DNA from 2 places in the Massilia sp. LXY-5 genome. Region 1 is predicted to be linked to the other one. Evidence: predicted binding sites of a transcription regulator. Region 1 holds the regulator's gene; the other holds the start of a gene.

Region 1 (14,408 bases):
CGGCCAGATGATGGGCCAGCTGTTCGCGAAACCCGAAGTGCTGTACATCACCGGCGGCATCATTGCCGGCATGGGCCTGATCCCCGGCATGCCGAACCTGGTCTTCCTGCTGCTGGGCGGCGTGCTCGGCGGCAGCGGCTATCTGCTGGCCAAGCGTGCCCGGATGGCGCCGGAGCGCCAGGCGCAAGCCGATGCCAGTGAAGCGGCTTCGAGCGCGGAACGCGCGGCCTCGGCCGAGACGGAAGAGGCAACCTGGCAGGACATCATGCCGGTCGACACCCTCGGCCTGGAAGTCGGCTACCGCCTGATTCCGCTGGTCGACAAGACGCAGGGCGGAGAATTGCTCAAGCGTATCAAGGGCATCCGCAAGAAATTCGCCCAGGAGGTCGGCTTCCTGGCCCCGCCCGTGCACATCCGCGACAACCTGGAACTGAAACCGTCCGCCTACCGCATCACCCTGAAGGGCGTGGAAGTGGGCAGCGGCGAAGCGATCAACGGCCAGTTCCTGGCGATCAACCCGGGCATGGCCAGCGGCACGCTGCCGGGCCAGGCGACCACCGATCCGGCCTTCGGGCTGCCGGCGGTGTGGATCGATGCGAGCATGCGCGACGAGGCGCAGAACCTGGGCTATACGGTGGTCGACGCCGGTACCGTGGTGGCGACCCATTTGAACCACCTGATCACGACGCACGCCTCGGAACTGCTGGGCCGCATGGAAGTCCAGGCACTGCTCGATCACCTGGGCAAGGAAACGCCGAAGCTGGTCGAAGATCTGGTGCCGAAAGTGGTGTCGCTGGCGACGCTGCAGAAGGTGCTGCAGAACCTGCTGATCGAAGGCGTGCACATCCGCGACATGCGTACCATTATCGAGACCGTGTCGGAGCATGCCGGCGTGCAGGATCCGGGCGACCTGACCGCGCTGGTGCGCATTGCCCTCGGACGGGCGATCGTCCAGCAGCTGTTCCCTGGTACCAACGAGCTGTCGGTGATGACCCTCGACAACCGCCTCGAGCGCCTGCTGATGCAGGCCCTGGGCGCGGGCGGCGACGGCACCGGCATCGAGCCGGGCCTGGCCGACACCATCGCCCAGCAGGCGCACAATGCGGCGCAGCAGCAGGAGGCGATGGGGCATACGCCGGTGCTGCTGGTGCCGGGTCCGCTGCGCGTGCTGTTGTCGCGTTTCCTGCGGCGCGCGCTGCCGCAGCTGAAAGTCTTGTCGCATTCGGAGATTCCGGAGACCAAGACGATTCGCGTGACCAGTTTGGTGGGCGCGGGCTGATCGCACCTTGAATCCGCGTGGGCTCTGCGAGCCCACGCCTTACGCACGCATCCGCGTGCCCAAACCGGCAATTTCTCCCTCTAAATCGAATTAACCCACTTTCCCCATCCTTTTCCCCCGATGCTTGCTCCACGGCATCGTCAATAATCTATCCCATAGACCGGCTGTGTGCGTGCCGGTACCAATCGAATAGAGCAGTGCGGAGAATAAGATGAATGTGAAGAAATTTACAGCGGCAACATCCCGGGAAGCCTTGCGCAAGGTGCGCGATGCGCTGGGACCGGACGCCGTCATCCTCTCGAACCGTGCCGTCGACGGCGTCGTCGAAATCCTCGCGCTGGACAACGACGATGTCGCCTCGCTCGCCGCCCCGGCGCACGGCACCGACATGGCCCAGCCGCAGCCGCGCCTGGACCTGAACGCCTTCGAGCCGGAGGCGCCTGCCTTCGTCAACCGCCGCGGCGCCGCACCCGCCGCCGCCACGCCGGAACAGATCTACGCCAGCCGCCGCGCGCCCCAGCCCGAGCCGGAATTCGCCGCCGCCTTCGCCGGCCGCCGCCCGCCGCACTCCGAAGACCACGAAGCCGACTACAAAGCCGAACACAGCTACGCCAACCGCCGCGCCCCGCAGCCCGAGCCTGCCTTCGACATGGCGGCCATGACCTCGATGATGTCGGCCGCGATCGCCCAGGCCAAGGAATCCGCCGCGCAGGAGATGAGCGGCATGATGAGCGAACTGCGCGCCATGCGCGGCATGATGGAAACGCAGCTGGCCGAACTGTCCTGGGGCGGCACGCAGCAGCGCGAGCCGCAGAAGGCGGTCGTACTGCGCGAGATGCTGGCCGCCGGCTTCTCGGCCTCGCTGTCGCGCTACCTGATCGACAAGATGCCTGCGAATAAGGATGCGGTCGAAGCGATGCGCTGGATCAAGACCGTGCTGGCCCGTAACCTGACGACGATGGCCGACGAAGACACGCTGCTCGACAAGGGCGGCGTGTTCGCCCTGGTCGGCCCGACCGGCGTCGGCAAGACCACCACCACCGCCAAGCTGGCCGCGCGTTGCGTGATGCGCCACGGCCCGGAAAAGCTGGCCCTGATTACCACCGACGCCTACCGTATCGGCGGCCACGAGCAGCTGCGCATCTACGGCAAGATCCTGGGCGTGATGGTGCACTCGGTGAAGGACGAAGCCGACCTGCGTATCGCCTTGAAAGAGCTCAAGAACAAGCACACCGTGCTGATCGATACCATCGGCATGTCGCAGCGCGACCAGATGGTCACCGAACAGGTCGCCATGCTGACCGGCGCCGGCGCCGACGTGAAACGCCTGCTGTGCCTGAACGCCACCTCGACCAACGAAACCCTGGCCGAAGTCGTGCGCGCCTACCAGGGCAGCGGCCTGCACGGCTGCATCATGACCAAGCTCGACGAAGCCGCCTCGATCGGCAACGTGCTCGACGTCGTGATCCGTCAAAAATTGAACCTGCACTACATCTCGAACGGCCAGCGCGTGCCGGAAGACCTGCACCTGGCCGACCGCGCGATGCTGGTCGACCGCGCCTTCCGCAGCCGCCGCGACGCGGCCAACCAGTTTGAAGATGCCGACCTGCCGCTGATGATGGCCCACACCGGCAAGGTGCACCAGGACGAGAGCCTGCGCGAGGTGCGCCTTGGCTAGTTTCGATTTCGACCAGGCCGAAGGCCTGCGCCGGATGCTGGCCGGCGCCCGGCCACGCGTCGTGACCTTTCTTTCCGCGACCCCGAGCGACGACAAGGGCGCGATGCTGGTCAACCTCGGTGCCTCGCTGGCCCAGGCCGGCAATGAAGTCCTGATCGTCGACGCCTGCCAGCGCGAGTATGGCGTGGCGCGCCGCCTCGAGATGGAACGCCACGTCAGCCTGCTGCAGGTGGCACGCCAGGAATGCGCGCTGAACCAGGTGGTGCAGACCGCTTCGCAAGGTTTCAACGTGGCGCTGCTGGCGCGCGACGGCCAGACCCCGGCAAGCGGCAGCGACGAGGCCCGCCGCCTGGCGAAAGCGTTCGACGTATTGGTGAAGAAGCAGGGCGGCATCGTTATCGTCGATGGCGAACTGAACCGCGATGGCGGCTTTGCCGTGCCGCGCCTGGCCGAGTCCGAAATCGTGGTGCAGGTGTCGACCAGCGCCACCTCGATCACGAATGCGTATGGCCTGATCAAACGCCTGGCCCAGGAATTCGGTCGCCGTCCCTTCGGCATCCTGGTCACCGGCGCAAGCGAGGCCGAGGCGAAAGTGGTTTACGATAATATGTCGGCAGCAGCAACTCGTTACCTTGCAGTAAGTTTGAGTTCGATGGGCTCGGTGCCGGCCGACGAATACCTGCACCGCGCCGCACGTCTCGGACGTTCGGTGGTCGATGCCTTCCCGCTGGCCGGGGCCTCGGTGGCCTTCCGCGAGCTGGCAGGGCGCTTTGCCTTGCCGCGCATGCGCCAGGGCGGTGGCGCGCATTTTGGTTCCTAAGAAAAAAGCACAAGCATGTATACCGTCAAAGGGAAAGCGGACAAGAACCATTTGCTCACCGAGCACGCCCCGCTCGTCAAGCGCCTGGCGCACCAGATGAAGGCAAAATTGCCGCCCTCGGTCGAGGTGGACGACCTGATCCAGGCAGGCATGATGGGCCTGCTGGATGCCATCAACCGCTACGAAGACAACCACGGCGCCCAGTTCGAGACCTATGCCGTGCTGCGCATCCGCGGCGCCATGGTCGACGAATTGCGCAGCAACGACTGGATGCCGCGCAGCACGCGTTCGACCATGAAGAAGGTCGAGACGGCCATGACCTCGCTGCAGCAAAAGCTCGGCCGTCCGCCGACCGAGACCGAAGTGGCGAAATCGCTCGACGTCTCGCTCTCGGACTACCAGGAAATGCTGTTCGAAGGCGGCGGCCACCAGCTGGTCTACTACGAGGATTTTCACGATGAAGACGGCAACGACAGCTTCCTCGACCGCTATGCGGTGGACGAGGACGATCCGCTGCGCGCCCTGCTCGACACCGACTTCCGCTCGGCCGTGATCGAGGCCATCGACAGCCTGCCGCCGCGCGAGAAGATCCTGATGGGCCTGTATTACGAAGAAGAGCTGAACCTGAAGGAAATTGGCGCCGTGCTCGGCGTGTCCGAGTCGCGCGTCTCGCAACTGCATACGCAAGCCGTCGCCCGCCTGCGCGCTTCGCTCAAGGAAAAGCTGTGGACTTCGCCAGCCTGATCGGCCTGGCGCTGGCGCTGGCCGGTCTGGTCATCGGGCATACGCTCGACGGCGGGCGTTTCGCCTCCCTGATCCAGCCGGCCGCGTTCGCGATCGTGGTGGTCGGCACCTTCGGCGCCGTGCTGCTGCAATCCGAAGCGCGCGCCTTCCGCCGCGGCATGCACATGCTGCGTTGGGTCTTCTTCCCGCCCAAAAGCCGGCGCCAGCCGCTCGCGCGCGAGATCGCGCTGTGGAGCCATACGGTGCGCCGCGAGGGCCTGCTCTCGCTCGAGCAGTACATGGCCACCAAGGATTTGTTCGTGCAGAAAGGCCTGCGCCTGGTGGTCGACGGTATCACGCCCGAGAAGATCCGCGGGCTGCTGGAAACGGAAGTCACCGCCATCGAATTCGCCGAACGCCAGGCCGCCCGCATCTGGGAATCCGCCGCCGGCTACGCGCCGACGATCGGCATCCTGGGCGCCGTCCTCGGCCTGATCCACGTAATGGAAAACCTGTCCGATCCCTCGCGCCTCGGTTCCGGCATCGCGGTCGCCTTTGTCTCGACCGTCTACGGCGTCGGGCTGGCGAATCTCTTTTTCCTGCCGGTCGGTAACAAACTGAAAGCCATCGTCTCGGACCGGGTCGCGCAATACGAAATCCTGACCGAAGTCTTCCACGACCTGGCGAGCGGCAACCACACGCGCGTGGTCGAGGAACGCGTGGCCAGCCTGCTGGCGAAGCGCTGACATGGCGCGCAAGCGTTACGACGACGAGGAAACCGAAGCGAGCCACGACCGCTGGCTGATTTCCTACGCCGATTTCATTACGCTGCTGTTCGCCTTTTTCGTCGTCATGTACGCCATTTCCGTGGTCAACACCGGCAAGTACAAGGCGCTGTCGGATGCGCTGGGCGATGCCTTCGGCGGCCGTCCCGAAGTGCCGCAGGCCGGCTCCACCATCGAACAGCTTCCCCTGACCAACCTGATCGCGCGCAAGCGGCTTGATGCGGCGCGGCGCGAACGCGAGCGCCTGAACACGCTGGCGCGCGAGCTGAACGCCTCGCTGGCGCCGCTGGTAAAAAACGGGCAGGTGCGCGTGACCCAGACCGGGCGCGGCGTGACGGTCGAGATCAATGCGAAGGTCCTGTTCGAGGAAGGGCAGGCGGCACTCGGCAACGAGGCGCGTGCGACGCTGGGGACCGTGGCCTCCCTGCTGAAAAACGATCCGCATGCGATCCAGGTCGAGGGGCATACCGACAAGCTGCCGATTGCGAACTCCGCGTTTCCGTCGAACTGGGAACTGTCGAGCGTGCGCGCAAGCAGCGTGGTGCGCCTGTTTATCGATAGTGGGGTTGCGGCCGAGCGCCTGACTGCGGTCGGGCACGCTGCCAATCAGCCCGTGGCGCCGGACACGGACGAAGCGGGCAGGGTGAGGAACCGAAGGGTGGCGGTGACCATCCTGGCAGGCTCTTCAATGTAGGGGTGGGCATTTATGCCCACGCGGTGATACGTACCGGCTCCGTTATCGTGCACGACGATCTCGCCGCCAGGTATCACCGCGTGGGCATGAATGCCCACCCTACGGTATCCCGTACAATGGATGACACAACCATATGGAGCTGACCATGCAGCGCAGACTGATTCTGCTGGCCGCCCTGGGCGCCGCCAGCCTCCTGCCCGTGTTTGCGGGCGCTGCCGGAGAACCGACCGTGAGCGTAAAACACAGCATCGATGTCGCCACCCCGCCCGGCAAGGTGCTGGTCGAGCTGACCTTCATCAACCAGGGCACGAAGACGGTCTGGATTCCGCGCGAACTGGCGGCCGGGAAGGAATTGACGGGGCCGCGTTTCGACGTGCGCGACGCCAGCGGCCGGCCGGTTCCCTACACGGGGAAAATGGTCAAGCGCGCCGCGCTCACGGGCGCCGACTACCAGCCGCTGGAGCCGGGGAAGATGCTGATGAATACGATCGACATCACCCACACCTATGCCTTCGCCAAGGGCCGGCACAACTACAACATCGGCTACACCGGCCCGGTGCTGGGCGACATCAGGCAACTCGACAAGCCGACCGAATTTGCCGCCCGCCCGGTCTCGTTCATTTCGAATCTTAAATAGGAAAAATCGGACCGCAGGATTGTTCCTGCGGGCCCGATTTTTTTGATCCTTTCTTCTTAGTTCAGCGCCGGGGTGTTCTCGCCGAAGTATTCGTGCGAGTCGGCATTGTCGACGGCCAGGTCCGGATCGCTGATCGCCAGGCTGGCGGCGCCGCTCTGTCCATAGACGTGGTCGTCCGTGCCGGCCACGACGTTGAAGTGGCTCATCTCATGCACCAGGGTGCCGCCCTTCGAGTCGGTACCGGTCATCGGCGCCGTCCAGAAGGCCTTGCAGACATAGATGCGGTAGGGCTGGGTCGGATACACGTAGGCGTAGTAGTTCTGGTTGCAGCCGCAATCGACGACGACCGACTTGGTGTCGAAGGCGTCCTTGATCGCCGTGAAGTGCGACTTGATGGTCGCCTGGCGGGTCGAGGTGACGGTGCCGAACCACTTGGTGTAGCGCGGGCCCATCGTCGCATTCGCCATGTAGGTGACGCCGCTGCCGGACATCGTTTTCGCGGCGGAGATCGCCGAGGCGATCGTGGTCTGCTGCGAAGCGGTGCACGAAGCGTAGCTCAGGCCGGCCGGGGTCACGGTGCCGCCGCCGCCGGGTTGCTTGAGCGCTTGCATGATCTCGGAGTTCGAACCGCGCGGCAGGCGGCCTTCGATGTAGAAGGAGGCCGCATCCGATTGCAGCTCGCCGATGTCGTTGGCGGCAGCGCGGCCGTTATTCGCGGGCAGGAACAGGTCCGGCGACGCGGTGCGGTAGCGGATCGCATAGTCGCCGCTGACGCTCATGTCGTACAGCGAGGACAGCTCGACCTTTACCGTGTGCGAGGCGCCGGGTTTGAGCAGGTAGTAGTCGGCCTGGGTCGGCTTGCCGCGCTTGATCAGGGCGCCGGTGTAGGCAACCTTCGCGCCGTCGCGCGTGATGTCGAACAGCGGGGCGGAAAGTCCGTCGAAGGGCGTGCGCGCCTTGAGCACGTATTGCGGGGTGGACGAGGTGTTGGTCAGGGTCACGTTGACGTAGACGTTGTCGCTCGCCCCGTGCATGGCCTTCTCGGGTGCCACGGTCACTTTCACACCGTTCGACCCTGCATGCGCGCCGACGGCGACGCCCAGTGCTGCGATACCGAATGCCGATTTCCAGATGCTGTTCCAGCTCATGTGTGATTCTCCGTATGTAGTTTGTCGTGGCCTTGTGGGCCATTCTTTTGACAAGTTTTCGCTGGAGCGCCTAACAAAACTCCCATGGCGGCGTTGCATCGTCTTGCCGTACCAAGGTACTGTCTTCGACGATGCGCCTTGCCCTGGGAACTTTGTTAGGCGCTCCAAAAACTTACCTTCAATCTAACGAAAACTCACCCCCATACTGATCAATTCGTGAACCGAGATCAATGCAAATCGGATGGTTTGTGGCGTCGCTTGGCTAAAAAGTCACAATGATGTAATTCCTTTACGCTGCGCTGGATTTCTCCAATCAGGCGTGCTAGCACGTATAGACGAGTAACGTTAATTCAGCGGCGGTGAGTTTTCGCCGAAGTATTCGTGGGAATCGGCATTGTTGACCGCACGTTGCGGCGCCGTGCGCGCCATTTCGGCCGCCGCCTGCTGGCCATACACATGGTCATCGGTGCCGGCGACCACGTCGAAATGGCTCATCTCGTGTACCAGGGTGCCGCCTTTCGAGTCGGTTCCCAGCAGCGGCGCGCTCCAGAAGGCATTGCAGACCCAGATCGTGTACGGCTGGGCCGGATAGACATAGGCGAAGTAATCCTCGTCGCAGGCGCAATCGACTTTCACGGGCCTGGTCTCGAATGCATCCTTGATGGCCGTGAAATGCTCCCTGACCGTCGCCTGGCGCGCCGCGTCGAGGGCGCCGAACCAGTTCGTGTAGCGCTGGGCCTGCTCCTTGCCGCCCGTCAGGTAGGCATGGCCGTTGGCCGCCATCGCGCTGCCGGCGGCGAGGGCGCCCGCGATCGTGTCCTGCTGGGCGTTCGAGCAGTGGGCATAGCTTAAGCCGCTACCCGCCGGTTCGGCCAGCAGCGGGGTGCTGGTCCCGCGCGGCAGGCGGCCCTCGATGAAGAAGACGGCCGTGTTCGAAGTGACGGCGCCGGATGCGAGGACGGATGCCGCCGCCGCGCCGCGGTAGCGCACGGCGTACGAACCGGTCGCCGCCATGTCGTAGGCGTTCGACAATTCGACGCGCGCGCTGCGGCTTTCGCCTGGCGCGAGCAGAACGGTGTCGGCCTCCCTGGGCGGCGCGCGTTTCACTTTGCGGCCGAGATAGCGCACCGGCTGGCCGTCGCGCGTGATCTCGAACAGGGCGGTCTCGGGTGGGCCGAAGGGCGTGCGCCCCTTGGCGATGCGCTCGGGCGCGGCGCCGGTGTTGGTCAGTGTCACTGTCACGATCACTTCGTCGCGCTTGCCGAGCGCGGCGCGTTCGGGCGTGATGGTGATGGCGATGCCGGCGTGGGCGGGCAGGGCGCTGGCGAGCAGCAGGGTGGCGATGGTGGTGCGGTGCATGGATTCCTCCGTCAGGTAATGACAATCAGGAATACTTTCCGCTTGTTATCTACGGGGGAGTTTGCGTTGCGGCAAAGGTAGGCTTGGGCGACTGGACCCTGAAACGATAACGGCCGCATCAGCGGCCGTTGTCGAAGAGAGAAGGGGTTACTTTAGCCGACCACGAAGCGCCGCGACGGTGCGCTGCCGAAAGTCTGGCCTTTGGCGCCGTACAGCGTCGATTCGGGCGCCGCGGTCGGGGTGCGCAACGCATTGAGCACGGTCTGGTTATGCGCCATCTGGCGGTTGATCAGCATGCCGTTGACGCGGTTCAGTTCCTTGGCCTCGGCGGTGAGGGCCAGCAACCCGGTCCAGGCAGAGCGAGCGGCCTCGTCGCCGTGGGCGGCCAGCCAGGGTTCCATGCCTGCTTCCGAGGTGAGGAAGCCGGCGTTGCCGAGCGCGCCATGGCGCTCGCGCGACAATTGCGCCAGCTCCTGCACCAGCGCCACCTTGCGTGGGGTGATCCCGGCCAGTCCGTCCGCATCCGCCGCCACCAGGAACTGCTGCTCCTGCTTCATCAATTCCACCAGCGCGGTCATGCGCTCGTGTTCTGCGGGGAGGGTGGCGTGCGGACGGGTCATGGGTCGTTATCGGTTGCGTGAGTGGAGCAGGTCGCGCACGGTGTCGAGCAAGCCGTCCGCGATTCGTTCGGAATTCACTTGGAACTGCCCATCGGCAATTGCAAGTTTGATACGTTCAACTTTCTTGGCATCGAAGACCTGGCTCGTGCTCGAGGTGCCGCCGGCGGCCTGCGCCTGCGAGGACAAACGCACACTGTCGGTCTGTGCCGGGGCAGCAGCTGCCGCGGCCTTTTCGGCCTGCCTGGCATTGGCTGCCGTGGTATTCGGCAGCTGTTGGCTCTGGGCGCCTTTGAGGGTATCGTTAATTTTCACAGCATCATCCTTCTCTGTTCGGAGCAGGAACTCCGGGATCTGCAGTGTGTAACGGCGGTTCGCCGCCAAACTTTAGCGCAGATCGCAAATAAAAGATGTTTTTTTAAAAACAAGCCCGGCAGTGGCGCCCCCGACGCCACGCGCGCTTTTTTTACAGTGTCACCTCGACGATGCCGCCATTGCGCGCCGTGCCGCTGATGATCGCCCCGCGCGGGGTGCGCACCTGTACGACCTGGCCCTCGCCGGCGTTGCCGATCGCCTTGCCTTCGCCCGAAACCGAAAAATTTTCGCCGCGCGAGACGATGCGCACCGCCTGGTTTTGCTGCACCACCGGTTTCGATTTCAAGCTGTCCAGGCGCAGCGGCGTGCCGGCCGGCAGCGAGACCGTCGGCGTGCGGCCGATCGCCTGCGCCATATCCGTGATGATCCCATTCGGCATGGCCGCGATATCGCCCTGCATTGTCGTCAGCTGGCCGGCGTCGATCGCCTGGCCCTGGGCCAGCGGCACGGCCGCGGTGACGTAATCGGCGACCACGCTCACCTGCGCCTGCAGGAACATCGTCCAGACGGGGGCGGTACAGCGCACCCCGACCGTGGTCTTGCCCCAGGGCCGGGCGCCCGGCTGCTGGAATGCTTCCGGCGCAGGGCAGGCGGCCAGCGACAGGCGCGGGTCGACCGCACCGATTTTCACCGTCACCTTGCCCGGCTGGCCGGCGCTTTGCGTTTGCAGGAAATTTTCGGCCAGCTTGCGCAGCGCGGCGCCATCCTGGCGTGCACCGCCCTGGGCCATGGCCAGCGGCGCAGCCAGCAGTAAGAGTGAAAACAGCTTGAAATTCTTGAACATGGCGAACCAGCCCTTTCTCGATGGCTGCCATCTTAGGCCTCCTGATGCCACAGCGAAACTTTGAATAGGAGGGGGTTGGGGGTGCTTATCCTTCGATTGGCTTTTGTTGCTCAAACGTATGATTCACGCTGTCCCAACAAGAAATCAGCCCGGAGGCGGCATGATCGGCAAACTCGACAACTACCTACGCTTCAACGAAACCGCGCTCTCCCTGCGAGCCCAGCGCCAGGAACTGATCGCGTCCAACATCGCCAATGCCGACACGCCGAACTTCAAGGCGCGCGACATCGACTTCGCCAGCGCCATGCAGGGCGCGCTCGCCAAGGCGAACCCGGCCGCGGCGAATCCGCTGGCCGCCACCAACAAAGGCCACATCCAGCCCGCCGCCGACGGTAAAGCGCTGCCGGACGGCACGCCTGTCTTGTACCGCGGCGTGGTGCAGGGGGCAGTCGACGGCAATACGGTCGACATGGACGTCGAGCGCAACCAGTTCGCCGACAACGCGCTGCGCTACGAAGCGGGCATCACGATGATCAACCACCAGATCCGCGGCCTGATGGCGGCGATCCAGAACGGGCAGTAATCATGTCGCTCTTCAATATTTTCAATGTCTCCGGCTCGGCCATGAGTGCCCAGGCCCAGCGCCTGAACACGGTCGCCAGCAACCTCGCCAACGTCGACAGCGCCACCTCGAGTACCGGCGAAGCCTACCGCGCCAAGCAAGTCGTCTTCGAAGCGGTGCCGATGGCCACCGGCGGCACCGGCGTCAAGGTCAAGGAAGTCGTGAACGATCCGTCGCCTTTGAAACAGGTCTACGACCCCAAGCACCCGATGGCCGACGAAAAGGGCTATGTCTCGATGCCGAACGTGAACCCGGTGGACGAGATGGTGAACATGCTGTCGGCTTCGCGTTCCTACCAGAACAACGTCGAAACGATGAATGCGGCCAAGAGCATGCTGCTCAAAACTCTCACCCTGGGTCAATAATCACCATGTCCACCGTTAATTCCGCCACCGGCGGCAGCACCTCGATCACCGACCTGATGTCGACCATGAACGCCAAGAAGGCGGACGCGGCCGACAGCGTCCAGGCCGACACCGACAAGTTCATGACCCTGCTCGTGACGCAGCTGAAGAACCAGGATCCGCTGAACCCGCTCGACAACGCCCAGGTGACCAGCCAGCTGGCCCAGCTGCAGACCGTGACCGGCGTGAACAAGCTCAACGAAACGCTGGAAACCCTGAAGTCGAGCTACCAGTCGAGCGAATCGATGCAGGCAACCAACCTGATCGGCCACGGCGTGCTGGTCGAGGGGAACACCCTGAAGCTCACCGGCGGCAAGTCGGTCTTCGGCGTCGACCTCGCCACCGACGCCGACAACGTGCAGGTGGTCGTCACCGACCCGCGCACCGGCAAGGACGTGGCCACGATCGAGCTCGGCGCCGCCGAGGCGGGCGCCATGCCGCTGGCCTGGGACGGCAGCAGCGACAGCGTCGACGCCGCCATGCTGGCCGACGGCAAGTACAGCTTCCGCGTCGTCGCCACCCGCGGCGGCCAGCCGTTGACCGACGTGAAAGCCCTGACGCTCGACACGGTCGCCAGCGTCAGCACGAATTCGAAGGACGGCGTCAAGCTGAACCTCGCCAGTAAGGGTGCGATCACCCTGGCCGATATCCATCAAGTCCTCTAATCTGAGTTTAGGAGCATCACATGTCTTTCCAACAAGGCCTGAGCGGCTTGAACGGCGCAGCCAAATCGCTGGACGTCATCGGTAACAACATCGCCAACGCCAGCACGGTCGGCTTCAAGGGCGCCCAGGCGCAATTCGCCGACGTCTACGCCAGCTCGCTGAATGGCGCCGGCGGCGTGACGGCCGGTATCGGTACCAAGGTGTCGACGATCGCCCAGCAGTTCACGCAGGGCAATATCGAATCCTCGAACAACTCGCTCGACGTCGCCATCAACGGCCAGGGCTTCTTCCGTACCGTGTCCTCCGGCCTGGTGCAGTACACCCGCAACGGCCAGTTCTCGCTCGACAAGGACGGCTACATGACGAATGCGCAAGGCGCCAAACTGACCGGCTACAGTACCGGTCCGAACGGCGATATCCTGGCCGGCGCGCCAACGCCCGTGCAGATCAGCACCAGCGACATCAAGCCGGTCTCGACCACCAAGGTCGGGATCGAGATGAACCTCGATTCGCGCGTTGCCTCGCCAGCCGTGATGCCCTTCGACGCCACCGACCCGAACAGCTACAACAAGCAGTCGCCGGTCGACGTCTACGACACCCTGGGCAACCCGCACGTGCTGTCGACCTTCTATGTGAAGAACGGTTCCGGCACCTGGGACGTGTACGCGGCCAACGACGGCACCGAAGTGACCAACCTGAAAGTGGCCCAGGCATCGCAGGCCGACGCGGCGAGCACGGCGGCACGTGCTGCGTGGGATGCGGCGACCAAGGCCGTCCCGCCGGTGGCGGCGACGATCGCGACCGCGCTGGCCAACTATGCCAATGCGGCATCGGCCGCGGTATCGGGCGCCGCCGGTACGGCCGGCGCCGACGCCGCCACCCAGGCGGCGATCGTGGCCGCCGGCACCGACGCGGCGAAAGTGGCGGGCTACAGCCCGGACCAGGTCGACAAGGCGATCATGGCCTCGGTCAAGGTGCCCGCGATCCCGGTCGGCACCCTGCGCTTCGACGAAAACGGCGCCCTGAACGCCGCGACCACGGCCAACGGCGGCAAGTTCGGCATCGACCTGCCGATCTACCCGTCGACCGGTTCCGAGCCGACCCAGACGATGGAAATTGCCTTCACCGGCACCACGCAATACGGCACCGCGACCAGCGACAAGAAGCTGGTCCAGGACGGCTACACGGCCGGCCACCTGCAGCGCTTTTCGATCGGTAAAGAGGGCATCATCCTCGGCCAGTACAGTAACGGCCAATCGAAGCCGCTGGGGCAGGTCGTGCTGGCGAACTTCGCCAACAGCAATGGCCTGGAACCGCTCGGCAACAACGCCTGGGCCGAATCGGCCAATTCCGGCACGCCGCTGATTGGCACCCCGAATTCGGGCAGCTTCGGCGTGATGCAATCGTCGGCGGTCGAGACTTCGAACGTCGACCTGACGGCGGAACTGGTCAACATGATCACCGCGCAACGCGTGTACCAGGCGAATGCGCAGACGATCAAGACGCAGGATTCGGTGTTGCAGACCCTGGTGAGCATGCGTTAATCGTTGAAATGAGTTCGCCGGCGTCAACCGGTGAACGCGTGGGCACGGAGTGCCCACCCTACCTTACTTGCTACGAACGGTGGTGCACCGTAGGGTGGGCTCTGGAGCCCACGCGTGGATACAGCAGCAAGTCGAAACGCATCGCCCGGACACGAGACGAAGGAAACAATCAATGGATCGCTTAATCTACACCGCCGCCTCCGGCGCCAAGCACATCCTCGAGCAGCAGGCCACGACCTCGAACAACATGGCCAACCTGAACACCACAGGTTTC
Region 2 (14,408 bases), on a different contig from region 1:
GGGCCGCGCAGCTTCAGCATGACGCGCTTGCCTTCGATCGAGGCGCTCAGGTCGCCCGAGCCGTGCAGCGAAGCGTCGAGGGTATCGGTGACGCGCGCCAGTTTGATGTCGCCGGGGCCGCCGCTGTCGATCATCGCGCTGCGCACGGTGAGTTTTTCAGCGTCGAGTTCGCCCGAGCCGCTCAGGTCCGCGCGCAGTTCGTCGGCGCTGCCGGAGAGCCTTGCGCTGCCGGGGCCGGTCATGCGCAGGACCGCGCGTCCGGCCTGCAGGCCGCGCGCTTCGAGGTCGCCCGATCCGTTGACTTCGGCCTCGAACTGGCGGATGGTGCCGGCGACGCAGGCATTGCCCGGTCCGCGCTGGACGCTGTTGAGCTTTTCGACCTGCAGGCCGCAGGCATCGAGGTCGCCCGAGCCGTTGACTTCAACCCGCAACTCGCGCGCCGTGCCGCGTAACCTGGCGCCGCCCGGACCCGATACCAGCGCCACGGCGCGCGCCAGGCGCAGCTCGTCCGCATCAAGGTCGCCCGAGCCGCTGACGCGCGCCGTCAGTTCGTTGCCGACGCTGCCCAGCTGCACGTCGCCGGGACCGGACATCGACAGCGCGACGTTGCCCGCTTTCACCTGGCGCAGGTCGAGGTCGCCGCTGCCGCTGCTGCTTACTTCAAACGTGCGCGCGGCGCCCCGTGCGCGGATATCGCCCGGCCCGCTCGAGGACAAGGTGAAACGCTCGCCGCCGACCGTGTCGAGCTCGACGTCGCCGCTTCCGCTGCTGGCGAGCGACTTCAGGCTTGATGCGCCGATGCGCACGACGACTTCCTCATGCTCGCGCTTGCCCCAGTGGAAGCCGAAGCTCGAGCGCGAGGAACGCTGGCGCACGATCAGGGTGCCATTGCGCACTTCCGTCTCGATCTCGGCCAGCTGCTTCGCTTCGCCCGATAATTCAAGGCGCGGCGCGCCCTCGGTCACGATGACGCGGAAGGGGCCGGCCAGTTCGATGGCGGTAAATGCGCCGACGGCGCGCTTGTCGACGGTCACGGGCGCGCGCCTGTCGTCGGCGGAAACGCCCTGCATGCTGGCCAGGCCGCTGCAGAGGACGAGGGCGGCGAGGGCGGTGTGCTTGATGTTCATTCGGTGTCCTTGTTGTTTTTGTGGGGGCAGAGCATGCACGATAGGGCAAACGGCAGCGGTGCATGCAGCCGAACCGATGGACGTGCAAAATCACGGTATCAACGGTCGAAGTCGGGCGCCGAACTGCGTCCTGTTCACCATCGGCAGACGAAAGGAAACCCATGTCTACCCTGACAGTCCGGAAAATCGAGGTCGACCTCGCGCAAGGTTTCGGGCGCCGCTGGAATGGCGGCGACGCCTACCGCACCCAGCTGTTCAACGCGTTGTCGATGAGTTTTCCCCTCGGCGAGCAATTGTTCATCGATGCCGTGCGCGCCGTGCCGCCGGAATGCCTGGCCGACCCGCAGCTGCGCGAAGAAGTCAGGGATTTCATCGGCCAGGAGGCGACCCACCGGCATGTGCACGTGCAGTACAACAAGGAGCTCGAGCGCCAGGGCCTGCCCTATACGCGCGAGGCCGCAATCCGCAAGCGGATCCGGCGCATCGACCGCATGAGTGTGCTGAGCCGGCTGGCGATCACCTGCGCGCTCGAGCATTACACGGCGATGCTGGCCGACGGCGTGCTGCGCCATCCCGGATGGCTGGAAGGCGCCGAGCCGCGGATGCGGACCGTCTGGTCCTGGCACGCGGTCGAGGAAACCGAGCACAAGGGCGTGGCCTTCGATGCCTACCGCGCCGCCGGAGGAGGATACTGGCGGCGCGTGCTCTGGTATGTGCACGTCAGTTTCATGTTTGCCTTCGAGACTTTTCTCCAGACTTGTTTCAACCTGCGCCGCGACGGCGAGCTGTTCAAGCCGCGCACCTGGGGCAGTGCGATTAACATCTGGTTCGGGCGCAATGGACTGGCGGGGCACCTGCTGAGGCCGGGGCTGCAGTATTTTTCGCGCTCCTTTCATCCGTGGCAGCACGACAATCGGCAGCTGATCGAATCGTGGCTCGATCACAACAGTTCAGCCTGGCGGCCGGTGCGCCCAAAAGCGGCCTGACGCATTCCAGCACAGCCGCCCGCGGCGGCAGGTGTCATAATGGGCGGGTCGAGTAAGGAGAAACAAGTGATTCGTTACATGGGCACGCGCAAGAACAGCGAGGGCGCCACCGTTTATGTGTTTATCGTGAATGGCCTCGAGAAAGAGGTGCGCGAGGGGGCCCTGAAGCAGCATCCCGGCTGCTATGAGGCCTTGCCGGCATCGGCCAAGGCGAAAATCGCCGCCAATCGCGCCTGGCTGTCGAAGCTGTGACGCGCACGCGCCGCACTTACGCTCACACTGCAGGCGTGCTGCTGGCGCTCGCCTGCAGTGTGAGTATGAGTGCGGCCCAGGCGCTGCCCTCGACCTTCGGCCCCGTGATCGGGAATGCGCTGCTGTGCCGCAGCCAGCTCGACAACAAGTATTTCCATTCCTGGCTGAGCACCGCCCTCGGTCCTTCCTACAAGCACGAGGGCGGCGCCTTCTGGTTCAAGGGCGAGGCCAGCTTATGGGGCAAGCAGGTGCAGGACATCATGGTCAGCGACGACAGCAATCCGATGGCCTTCATCGCGGCCGTGGTCGACAGCAAGCCGGAAGAGCTGGAAGAGGCCATCCACGCGGCCGTCGGCATACGCCATAAAACGGCCGATATGTCGCAATATCCATTGCGGGTATCGAACCCGGGCAGCGTCATCGCTTATCACAAAGGCAAATCCAAAATATACTGCGCGAGATATAAACCTCTCCCGCCAGGCCGCCAGTTCTGATGTACACCAATTTCTTCAACCTGAAGCAGGCGCCGTTCTCGATCGCCCCCGACCCGCGCTACCTGTTCATGAGCGAGCGCCACCGCGAAGCGCTGGCCCACCTGCTGTACGGCATCAACAGCGGCGGCGGCTTCGTGCTGCTGACCGGCGAGATCGGCGCCGGCAAGACCACGGTCTGCCGCTGCTTCATCGAGCAGATCCCGGAGAACTGCCGGCTCGCCTATATCTTCAACCCGAAACTGACCGTGGGCGAACTGCTGCAATCGGTCTGCGAAGAGTTCCGCATCGCTGCGCCGGGCAGCGGACAGGGCGTGAAGGGCTATGTCGACGCGATCAACGCCTATCTGCTGGCCTCGCACGCGCAGGGCATGAACAACGTGCTCGTCATCGACGAAGCCCAGAACCTGGCGCCCGAGGTTCTCGAACAATTGCGCCTGCTGACGAACCTGGAGACGAGCGAGCGCAAGCTGCTGCAAATCATCCTGATCGGCCAGCCGGAGCTGCGCACGATGCTGGCGCGTCCCGAGCTGGAACAACTGGCGCAGCGCGTGATCGCGCGCTACCACCTGGGGCCGCTGTCCGAGCCCGAGACGGGTGCCTATATCGCGCACCGGATGGCGGTCGCGGGCGCGCAGGGCGGGCCGGTGTTCCCCGCATCGATCGTGCCGGCGATCCACCGCATCACGCAGGGCGTGCCGCGCCGCATCAACCTGCTGTGCGACCGCGCGCTGCTGGGTGCCTATGTCGAAAACAGCCGCGAGGTGACGCGCACCATCCTGCGCAAGGCGGCCGAGGAAGTGTTTACGGGCGAAACCACGGCCCCGGCGCGCAAGGCGCGCTGGCCGCTGGTGGCGGGCGGGCTGCTGGCGGGCGCGGCGCTCAGTGCGGCCGCGTGGCAGGTATTGCCGCATACGACGGCGCCAGTCGCGGCGCCGACTGCCGGCAAGAAGGGAAGGATTGCGCAGGCCTTGCCTGCACCTGCGCCTGCATCTGCGCCTGCGCCTGCGCCCGCAGCCGCCTTGCCCCAGGGGCACGCCGACGAAGCCCCGGCCCTGCGCAGCCTGGCGAGCCTGTGGGGCGCAACGCTTCCAGCGGGCGAACCCTGCCAGGTCGCGTTCCGCCTCGACCTGCGCTGCCATACGGGCCGCGGCGGCATCTACGAATTGCGCCAGCTCGACCGTCCGGCCGTCATTACCCTGCGCGACGGACGTAGCACCAGCTATGCCGTGCTGGCCGGGATGGACGAGCGCAGCGTGACCCTGCTCGCCGACGGCAAGCGCGAAAAAGTCGAGCTCGCCGCCCTGGTGGCGCGCTTCACCGGCGAGTACACGACCTTCTGGAAAATGCCGCGCGCCTTCCGCGACAACCTGGCGCCCGGGGACCAGGGGACGGACGTGGACTGGCTCGCTGCGCGCCTGGCCCAGCTCGGCGGCGTCACGGCGCCGGCCGCGCAGCAGCCCTTCGATGCACGCATCGGGCAGTTATTGCGTGCATTCCAGTCGAAGCAGAACCTGAAGGCGGACGGCGTGGCCGGCCCCCGCACCTACATGCGCCTCAACCAGCTGACCGGGGTCGCCGAGCCACGCCTGCTCGCCGCCGGGACGGGACACTAAATGTCGTACATTCTCGAAGCACTCAAAAAGGCGCAAGCCGAACGCCAGCTGGGCAATGCGCCCGACATCCATACGCCGGCGCCGGTTCCGGTTCCGGCCGCGTCCGCCGCGGTGAACCGCAAGCCGCTGCTGATCGGCCTGGGCGTGGGCGTGCTGGTCGCGGGTATCGCGGCCGGGCTCGTGTGGCGGGCGAAGACGCCGGCGGGACAGCCTGCCGTGCTGGCGCGTAACGAGGCGGGGCCGGCGGCGCCTGCGCCAGCCGCCGCGCCGGCGGCCTCGAAGGAGCCGGCCGCGGCACCGGTTGCCGCGCCTGCGCCTGTGCCGGAAGCACTGCCTGCGAGTGCGGTTCCGGTCCCGGCGCCGGCCGTGCAGCCTGCCAGGCGGAGGAGCGAGCCGGTTGCCGCTGCCACGCCGGCGGCGCCACCGCCGGCAGACACCAAACCACGCCGGGCGCCGGCTCCGGCTCCGGCCGCCGCGCGTGATCCGGCGCCCGAGGCGGTCTACCTGCCGGCACCGACGCCGCCTGCACCGCCGCCCACCCGTGCGCCCGATCCGATTCAGGAAGAAAACCTGCGTACGCTGCAGCAGCTGCCCGAGGCCATCCAGCGCGAAGTGCCGAAGGTGGCGGTGGGCGGCTACATCTACTCGCCCAACCCGGCCGATCGCCTGCTGCTGGTCGATAAAATGCTGCGCCGCGAAGGAGAAGAGCTGGCCCCCGGCCTGGTCCTCGAGCGCCTGATGCCGAAATATGCCGTCATGAATTACCGGGGCACCCGCTACCGTGTCGCTTATTGATTCCGGCGCGGCGCCCGTCGTGCTGGCCGTGGTCGGCTGGTCGGGCAGCGGCAAGACCACGCTGCTCGAATTCCTCGTTGCCCAGCTGGCCGCGCGCGGCTTGCGCGTGAACGTGGTCAAGCACAGCCACCACGACATCGAACTCGAGCCGCCGCACAAGGACAGCGCGCGCCTGCGCATGGCGGGCGCGGCCGAGGTGATGATCGCCTCTCCCTACCGCTATGCCATCCTGCGCGAACTGCGCGGGGAGGCCGAACCGCCGCTGGCCGAACAGTTGGCGCGCCTGGCGCCAGCCGACCTGACCCTGGTCGAAGGTTATAAATGGGAGCCGCTGCCGAAGCTCGAGGTCTGGCGTCCCGCGCTCGGGCGCGCGCCGCTGTATCCGGACGATGCGCTGGTGGTGGCCGTGGCCTCCGACGGTCCGGCGCCCGCCGACGCGGGCCGGGCCTGGCTGGACCTGAATGCGCCCGGGGATGTCTTGTGCTGGCTCACCGGATGGATGGCGGCCAGGGCTAAAGTTTCCATAGAACAAGCCGTTAAGGAAGGATAACCCTCAACAGGAGACCGATATGGACGTCCTCGCCATCGCCAGGCTATCTACCACCATCGCCGAGACCGGCACCAAGGAGGACGTCGGCATGACCATGCTCAAGAAGCAGCAGGACATGCAGAAGTCGACCATGACCCAGATCCTCGACGGCATCCAGCCGCCGCAGAACCTGCCGGCTCACCTCGGCAACAAGATCAATACCACTGCCTGATGGGTTTGTAGGGTGGGCCGGGCCACGAACGGCTCTCGCGCCCACGCGGTGCAACCGTAGAGATCTCGCACCGCATGTCGGCAGCGGCGCCAGCCTGGCGCCGCCGTGCATTCAATGGAAAGCGCGCAGGATCCGCTCTTCGCCGCTCAGGCTGCCGCAGCGCTCGGTGGCCTGGCGCGTCGCTTCCATCATGCGATTGAGCTGCGCGTCTTCGAAGCGCTCGAGTTCTTCGTTGGCCGCGTTCAGGGCCATGGCCAGCTTGGCGCGCGCGTTCTGATAGAGGACGCTCGTGTATTGATCCGTGTTCTTCAGCAGTTCTTCCGCATTCTCGATGACGAGGCGCAGATCGCCGATCAGCCGTTCCTGCGTTTGCGGATTTTTTTCCGGGGTTTCCATGGCATTCACCTCAAGCCGATTGATCACGTTTCAGTGCGCCTTGCCCCGTAGGGAAGTCAGGCGCACTTAAAATATAAACAAGGACTACCGGTCGCGTTTGTCTGCGCGCAAACGTGTGCCGTAGAGGCCGGCAGTCCCGCCTACCGAACCGCGATCCGCACGTCGCCCACGGTCACGGTCTGGCCGGTGCGGATCTTTGCGGTCTTGCGCAGTTCTTTCTTGCCGTCGACCGACACCACGCCACTGGCCACGATGTTCTTGCCGGCGCCGCCGCTATCGCACAGGCCGACCAGTTTCAGCAGCTGGTTGAGTTCGACGAACTCGGATGTCAGTTCGAAAGTTGTGTTTTGCATAATATACTTGGGTTAAATTGTGGGGCGCACGCTTGGGCTTGCCTCGACAGGGTCGCAGCAAGCCCAGCTTCAGCCGCAGGGAGTGCTTATTCCGGATCAGGACGCGTCATGTCGATCGGAACGATCCACTGGTCGAACTGTTCCTCGCTGACATGACCCGATTGCCGGGCCGCCTCGCGCAGCGTGATGCCCTCGTGCTGCGCGTGCTTGGCGATCTGCGCGGCGGCATCATACCCGATGTGGGGCGCCAGCGCGGTCACCAGCATCAGCGAGCGTTCCATCAGTTCGCCGATCCGGGCGCGGTTCGGTTCGATGCCCTTGGCACAGTGCTCCTCGAACGAGCGCATGCCGTCCGCCAGCAGCCGCGCGCTCTGCAGGAAATTGTGGGCGATCATCGGCTTGAACACGTTCAGCTCGAAATTGCCCTGCGAGGCGCCGATCGTCAGCGCAACGTCGTTGCCGAACACCTGGCAGCACAACATCGTCAGCGCTTCGCACTGGGTCGGATTGACCTTGCCCGGCATGATCGAGCTGCCCGGCTCGTTTTCCGGAATCGTGATTTCCCCCAGGCCCGAGCGCGGACCGGAGGCCATCCAGCGCACGTCGTTGGCGATCTTCATGAGGGCGGTGGCCAGGGTTTTGAAGGCGCCGTGGCTTGACACCAGTGCGTCGTGCCCGGCCAGGGCCATGAACTTGTTGGGCGCCGTCTTGAATGCCAGGCCGGTGCGCGAACCGAGTTCGGCGGCGATGCGCGGGGCGAACTCGGGATGAGCGTTGAGGCCGGTGCCGACCGCCGTCCCCCCGGCCGCCAGCAACAGCAGGCCGGGCAGGGAAGCGCGGATGGCCTGCTCGGCGAACTCGAGCTGGGCGACATAGCCGGAAAATTCCTGGCCGAGGGTCAGGGGCGTGGCGTCCTGCAAGTGGGTGCGGCCGATCTTGACGATGTCGGCGAAGTCGCGCGACTTGACCGTCAGCGTGCCGCGCAGGCGCGCCAGCGCAGGCAGCACCTCTTTCGAGACCGCCAGCGCGGCCGCCACGTGCATCGCGGTCGGGAAGATGTCGTTCGAGGACTGGCCCATGTTGACGTGGTCGTTCGGGTGCAGCAGGCGCGCTTCGCCGCGTTCGCCGCCCATGATCTCGGAGGCGCGGTTGGCCAGCACCTCGTTCATGTTCATGTTGCTCTGGGTGCCGGAACCGGTCTGCCAGACGGCCAGCGGAAACTCGTCCGGATAGCGCCCCGCGAGCACTTCGTCGGCGGCGGCGATGATGGCGTCGGCCTTGTCGCGCGGCAGCTTGCCGAGCGAGCGGTTCACCGCTGCGGCGGCGCGCTTGACCTGGGCCAGCGCAGCCACCAGTTCCGGCGCCATGCGTTCGGTCGAAATGTGGAAGTGGTGCAGGGAACGCTGGGTCTGCGCGCCCCAGAGATGGCCGGCCGGAACCTCGATCGGGCCGAAACTGTCTTTTTCTATCCGGTTTTCCATAGGGTTTCCTGTTATTTGCGGGCTGGAGCTAAAGAGTGTATCCGAACACCCGTTAATTACGCTTAGGCTACAAATTCTTCCTGCCATGGCGCTGCGCACACACACCATCCTGTCGACATTCCTGCTTGCCGCCGCTGTGACGGCGGGCGCCGGCCATGCGGCCGAACTGGGCGAGGCCCAGGTGCGTTCGCATCTCGGGCAGGCGCTCGTCGCCGACGTCGAGCTGACCCTGCTCGACGACCCGGGCAGGCAGGTAGCGGTACGAGTGGCCAACCCGGACGTCTACCGGGGCGCGAACATCGCCATGCCGGCTGTGCTCTCCAGCCTCAACATGACTGTGATGCGCCGCGACGGCCGCCAGTTCCTGCATCTGACCTCGCTCAAGCCGGTAGAGAGCCGCCACCTGCACATCTACCTGGAACTGCTCGATGGCGGCCAGCGCAACGTGCGCCTGGTGACCCTGTGGCTGACGCCGGACCCGAGTCCGGCGCCGCCGCCCGTGCCTGAGGCACCGAAAGCGCAGGCCGAGCCGGCGCCACTTCCTGTTCCGGCACGCACGCCGGCTGCCGTTGCGCGTCCGGCCGCGGCCCTGCAGACGGGCGAGGAATACGTGGAAGCGGCGCCGGTCCGGCGCAAGGCAGCTGCGAAGCTGGTGGCAAAGGTGGCGCCCACCAAAAAACCGGTCGCTGCGCCGAAGCCGGTTCCTGAGGCGGCTGCGCAGGCGCCGAGCTGCGCGCCGCAGCCGTCGACCGAACACCTGGATGCCTGCGTGGCGCTTGGCGAAAAAAACGCCGCGCTGCGCCATGACCTGGCCAGGCTCGAGGACAAAGTCAAAACACTGCAGGGCGCGCCCGCCAAGGCGCACAGCGCCGGGACGCCTGCCGCGGTCCACCAGCCTGTTCCCGCCCCGGCGGCGAAGGAGGCCGAGAAGGACGCACCGAAGGGCGCGCCCCGCATCCAGCGCAAGCCGAAGAAGGTCGAACCGCCGGAGCCCGAGACCCCGTGGCTGCTGATCGGCGGCGCGGTCGCGGGCATTGCCGCGCTTGCCGGGCTGGTGCTGGCCCTGCTGGCGCGCCGCAAGCGTGCCGGCTTCGGCAAGATCCCGGCCGCGCACAAGCCGGCCAGGTTGCCGAAAGCGGGCAAGGAGAGCGCAGTTGCGGGCGAACCGAAGCCGCATTTCATGGCGGCCGTGAAGGCGCGCCTGATGCCGAATCGCGGGAAGGACGCGGCCCCCGATGCCGCCGCAGCGGGCGACGAACCCGTCCTGACCGAGGTAGTTTCCCGGCCAGAATAAGCCGCGCACAATTGGTCTACACAAGCGGCATATTTGCGCTATACTGGGCTCGTTGGTTATCAAAACCACAAAACGAAACGGAGTCCGCGCAGCCACCACCGATAGCGTGGCGCGAGACACGGAAGTACGCCGCAAGGCGCCTGTTTCGGAAGCGGTCAGCCTGCCAACAGCGGCAGCGGACGCCGGATGCAACCGGCAAAAGAGGCAGCACCGGGTTTCCTGGTGTTGCTCTCCGAATTCATACGGACCCCGTCCGTAGCAAAAGGCGCCTTCGGGCGCCTTTTTGTTTGTGCGTGTTGTTATGCCGGGCATGAAAAAAGCGCCCGCAGGCGCTTTTTTGAAGACGGGGGAGGGCGGCTCAGTGCGCGCGCATCGCGCGGTCCAGCTGGCCCATCCAGGGTTCGGTCACGTCGCGCACGGCGCGGTCGTTGGCCATGATCTGCTTCAGCAGGTCGATCTTGCGCAGGCGCTTGGCGCCATCCAGGGCCGGCACACCGCTTGCCGTCGCGCTCGCCTGTACGGCGCATTGCACCTGCAGGCTGTCGAAACCCGTCCAGTCACCCGATTGCGCCGCCGCGGCCATCTTGCCCGTCAGGCCAGCAATATTTTCGTACATAGCGAGGACTTCGTTGGAGGTCATGTGGACACCGCGACAATTTTTTTCGGCCGGATTACCGGTTGTCCTCCTTTTACGGCAGAGCAGGCCGGAACTTTAGGGCTGTTTGCAAAAAGAATTGAATTTTTTTTCACCGCTTCGACAAGGGCGCGCCGTATTGCCGGGTTTTTGCATTCCAGCGCCTGTTTTCGCCGTCTGTCGCATTCCGCAGTCTCCGTTTTTCCGCTTCCCTTAGAGTGCGTGCTGGGTTGCTGCGCCAGGCGCGCCACCAACATAATAAGAGAGCAAGAGAGGAAATGATGAGACATCACCGAGCATTTGGCGCCGTTGCGCTGGCGCTGGCCGTCACCGCGGCCCGCGCCGAAGCCCCGTTTGCGTTCGCGGACACCCCCGGCAAGCTGCCGAAGGACGTGATCCCGCTGCTGTACGACGCCCATCTGGTGCCCGACATCGCAGCCGACACCTTCAAGGGCGAGCAGCGCGTCGAAATCGAGGTCCTGCGACCGACGAAACGCATCGTCCTGAATGCCGCGAATTTGCAAATCGAGGGCGCCACGCTGACTGGCCGCGGCCTGCCCGAACGCATCCTTGCGCCCATCCTCGACGAGAAACAGGAAACCCTGGCCTTCGAACTCGACGCGCCGCTGGCACCGGGACGCTACCTGCTCGGCCTGCGCTTTTCCGGGCAGATCAATCGCGAAGGACGCGGCCTGTTCCAGGTCGGCTACAAGGCCGGCGGGCTCGATAAAAAACTGATCGCCACCACGATGGAACCGTCCGACGCCCGGCGCATGCTGCCGACCTGGGACGAACCTGCATTCCGCGCGCGCTTCAAGCTGACGGTCGACGTCCCGGCCAGCTTCAAGGCGTATTCGAATACCGCGGTCGAGAAGCAGGAAAAGTTGGGCAACGGCCTGCAGCGCATCGCGTTTGCGCCGACGCCGAAAATGCCGAGCTACCTGGTGGTGCTGGTGGCGGGCGAAATGGAACGCGTGGCGGCGCGCCAGGACGGCGTCGAGATCGGCGTGGTGACCACCGCCGGCAAGCTCGGCTCGACAGCTTTCCCCCTGCAGGCCACGCAGGATCTGCTGCGCTACTACAACAATTACTTCGGCGTGCCGTATCCGCTCGCCAAGCTCGACCAGATCGCGATTCCAGGCGGCTTCAATGGTGCAATGGAAAACTGGGGTGGCATCGTCTACAACGAAGCCACGCTCCTCTACGATCCGAAAAAGAGCACGGAAGACACGAAGAAGCTGACTTTCGGGGTGAACGCCCACGAAGTGGCGCACCAGTGGTTCGGCAACCTCGTCACCATGGCCTGGTGGGACAACCTGTGGCTGAACGAAGGCTTCGCCTCCTGGATGGCTGCCAAGGCCACCGAACACTTCCACCCGGAATGGCGTCCTTACCTCGACGGCATCGCCGAGCGCGAGGGCGTGCTCAACCTGGATGCGCGCAAGACCACGCACCCGATCCAGACCCGCATCGACAACGAAGAGCAGGCCGCGAGCGCCTTCGATTCCATTACCTATGTCAAAGGCCAGGGCTTCCTGCGCATGCTGGAAGCCTATGTCGGCGAAGACCAGTTCCGCAAGGGCATCCGTGCTTACATGGCCAGGCACGCCTATTCGAATACCACGAGCGCCGACCTGTGGGCGGCGATCGAAAAGGCCTCCGGCAAGCCGGTGAGCAAGCTCGCGGCCGACTGGACCGCTCAGCCGGGCTACCCCCTGGTCTCGGTGAGCCAGGCCTGCGTCGACGGCAAGCGCCAGGTGACCTTGTCGCAGGAACAGTTCCGCCTGGATGAGCCTGCGCCGGAAGGGCGGCTGTGGAGCGTGCCGCTGCAAGTCGGCACCGTCAACGGCAAGGCCTGGTACACGCTGCTGGCGAACCGCAGCACCACCTTCACGCAGGGCGGCTGCGAGGGTACGCTGGTGGTCGATCCCTACAGCGTCGGCTTCTTCCGCATCCAGTACGACCGCGCCAGCTTCGATGCATTGGCGAACAATGCCGCGCGCCTGCCCGATCCGACGCGTTTGAAGCTGCTGCTCGATGCCTGGAGTCTGGTGTCGGCCGGACGCATGCCGCTCGACAACTATACGCGCCTGGCGGCGCAATACCGCGACGAGCCGCGCCTGGCCGTCTGGGAATCGATCCTGTCGAACCTTGGCTCGCTGGACAGGCTCGCCCGCGGTGCGCCCGAGCAGGCGCTGATTCGCGGCTTCATTCGCAGCCTGGTGCAGCCGAAGTTCGACAAACTGGGCTGGGAACCAAAACCCGGCGAATCGAGTGAAGACCGGCAATTGCGCGTGCTGCTGGCAACGACCCTGGCGCGCGCCGGCGACGAGCGCGCGATCCGGGAGGCGCGCCAGCGCTTCGCCCGGTTCCAGGCGGACCCGGCCTCGATCAGCCCCGACATGCTCGATTTCGTCGTCGTCACCGTGGGCCGCTACGCCGATCCCGCCACCTATGCTGCGCTGGCCAGGCTCGCGGCCACCGCCGGTACCGACGAGGAACGCAACCGCTTCGGCCGTGCGCTGACCCTGGTGCAGGATCCGGCCCTGGCCGCGAACGCGCTGAACATGGCGGTGTCGCCGCAGGTGCCGGCCAACCTGTCCACCCTCATCGTGGCCGGCGTCGGACGCGAGCATCCGGACCAGGCCTGGGAGTTCGCCCTGGCCCACCGCGACGCCTTGCTCAAGAGTGCCGACGCCGTCGGCCGCAACCGCGCGCTCGCTTCGGTGGTCGCCGGATCGTCCGACCCGCGTCATGCGGATATGATGGAGCAGTATATCGGCCAGAACTTCGGCCCGGACGCGCTGGTCGAAGCCCGTCGGGTGGGCAATGGCATCCGCGTGCGCGCCGCGCAAAAGGCGCGCCTGCTGCCGCAAGTGGGGGTTGCGCTCCAGGCAGCCCAATAATGATTGTTGCAGATATCGTTGATAAGCAAAGGAAAAGCATGAAGACTCGTTGGACCCTCACCAAGACCGCCGTCGTCCTCGCCCTCTGTGGCGGCAGCTTCGCACACGGCCTTGCCGCCGCCCAGGAAGCGCAAGTCAAGGCGCCGATCGAAAAACCCGCGCCCGCCAAGAGCGCGAACATGACCGTGCTGCCCGGCGACGATTTCTTTACCTGGGCCAATGGCGACTGGCTGGCGAAGACCGAGATCCCGGCCGACCGCGGTTCCTGGAGCGCAATGGGCGCCCTGGCCGAGGATACGAATACCCGCATCGCGAAGTTGATCGAGGAATTGGGCGCCGACAAGAAGACGAGCGGCGAAGCGCGCAAGGTGGCCGACTTCTACGCCGCCTACATGGACGAGGCCGGCATCGAGAAGCGCGGCCTGGCGCCGATCAAGCCGATGCTGGGTGCGATCGCCGGCATCAAGGACAAGGCGGCCCTGGTGCGCGCCCTCGGCGGCTCGATCCGCGCCGACGTCGACCCGCTAAACGCCACCAATTTCTTCACCGAAAACCTGTTCGGCCTGTGGATCGCGCAGGGCCTGACCGATTCCTCGCGCAACCTGCCGTATGTGCTGCAGGGCGGCCTCGGCCTGCCGGACCGTGCCTACTACCTGGAAAACAATGCGCGCATGGCCGAGCTGCGTACCAAGTACCAGCAGCACATCGCCGCCATGCTGAAACTGGCCGGAATGGACAGGACCGACGAGCGCGCCGCGCGCGTGTTCGAACTCGAGCTGGCGCTGGCGCAGACCCATGCCACGCGCGAGGATTCGGCGAACATCCAGAAGTCGAACAATGTCTGGACCCTGAAGGACTTCGCGGCCAAGGCCCCGGGCATCGACTGGAGCGCCTTCTTCAAGGCGGCCGGCATGTCCGGCCAGGACCGCTTCCAGGTCTACCACCCGACTGCGATCACGGGCGCGGCCAAGCTGCTGGCCGATGCCGACGTCGCCACCTGGCGCGACTATCTCGCTTTCCACAAGCTGAACCAGTACGCCAGCCTGCTGCCGAAGGCCTTCGCCGACCAGCGTTTCGAATTCAACGGCAAGACCTTGTCCGGCACACCGCAGCAGTCGGCACGCTGGAAACGCGCACTGGGCGCCACCAATGCCGCGATGGACGAAGCCGTGGGCAAGGTGTATGTCGCCCGTTATTTCCCGGCCGAAAACAAGGCACGCGTGCAGCAAATGGTGGGGAACATCATCGACGCCTTCAGCCGCCGCATCGACAAGCTCGACTGGATGGCGCCGGCCACCCGCGCCCAGGCCCAGGCA

The links. Region 1 encodes FliA, which starts transcription of late flagellar genes. Its sites were predicted from a motif close to CTAAAGTTTNNNNNNNNNNNGCCGNTA; they were not measured.
Region 2: ACI48I_RS11975 (flagellar protein FliT) is a predicted target of FliA. The motif match lies at 10,242-10,268, and genes of this name have one in related genera.

What each region holds. Positions count from the first base shown of each region.
Region 1 is NZ_JBNNEH010000002.1:42,325-56,732, forward strand. It holds gene flhA (flagellar biosynthesis protein FlhA) at 1-1,279, shown strand, start outside; gene flhF (flagellar biosynthesis GTPase FlhF) at 1,491-2,957, shown strand; gene ACI48I_RS03645 (MinD/ParA family ATP-binding protein) at 2,950-3,777, shown strand; gene ACI48I_RS03650 (RNA polymerase sigma factor FliA) at 3,793-4,521, shown strand; gene ACI48I_RS03655 (flagellar motor protein) at 4,503-5,246, shown strand; gene motD (flagellar motor protein MotD) at 5,248-5,979, shown strand; gene ACI48I_RS03665 (hypothetical protein) at 6,125-6,616, shown strand; gene ACI48I_RS03670 (M35 family metalloendopeptidase) at 6,673-7,764, opposite strand; gene ACI48I_RS03675 (M35 family metallo-endopeptidase) at 8,110-9,123, opposite strand; gene ACI48I_RS03680 (flagella synthesis protein FlgN) at 9,276-9,743, opposite strand; gene flgM (flagellar biosynthesis anti-sigma factor FlgM) at 9,750-10,055, opposite strand; gene flgA (flagellar basal body P-ring formation chaperone FlgA) at 10,207-10,899, opposite strand; gene flgB (flagellar basal body rod protein FlgB) at 11,060-11,482, shown strand; gene flgC (flagellar basal body rod protein FlgC) at 11,485-11,886, shown strand; gene ACI48I_RS03705 (flagellar hook assembly protein FlgD) at 11,892-12,590, shown strand; gene ACI48I_RS03710 (flagellar hook protein FlgE) at 12,611-14,134, shown strand; gene flgF (flagellar basal-body rod protein FlgF) at 14,307-14,408, shown strand, end outside.
Region 2 is NZ_JBNNEH010000003.1:665,817-680,224, forward strand. It holds gene ACI48I_RS11915 (GIN domain-containing protein) at 1-1,127, opposite strand, end outside; gene ACI48I_RS11920 (metal-dependent hydrolase) at 1,289-2,113, shown strand; gene ACI48I_RS11925 (hypothetical protein) at 2,180-2,365, shown strand; gene ACI48I_RS11930 (hypothetical protein) at 2,431-2,859, shown strand; gene ACI48I_RS11935 (ExeA family protein) at 2,859-4,472, shown strand; gene ACI48I_RS11940 (general secretion pathway protein GspB) at 4,473-5,267, shown strand; gene mobB (molybdopterin-guanine dinucleotide biosynthesis protein B) at 5,254-5,817, shown strand; gene ACI48I_RS11950 (YjfB family protein) at 5,837-6,028, shown strand; gene ACI48I_RS11955 (DUF883 domain-containing protein) at 6,140-6,424, opposite strand; gene ACI48I_RS11960 (RNA-binding S4 domain-containing protein) at 6,565-6,777, opposite strand; gene fumC (class II fumarate hydratase) at 6,864-8,258, opposite strand; gene ACI48I_RS11970 (FimV/HubP-related protein) at 8,344-9,552, shown strand; gene ACI48I_RS11975 (flagellar protein FliT) at 9,911-10,192, opposite strand; gene ACI48I_RS11980 (M1 family metallopeptidase) at 10,465-13,092, shown strand; gene ACI48I_RS11985 (M13 family metallopeptidase) at 13,131-14,408, shown strand, end outside.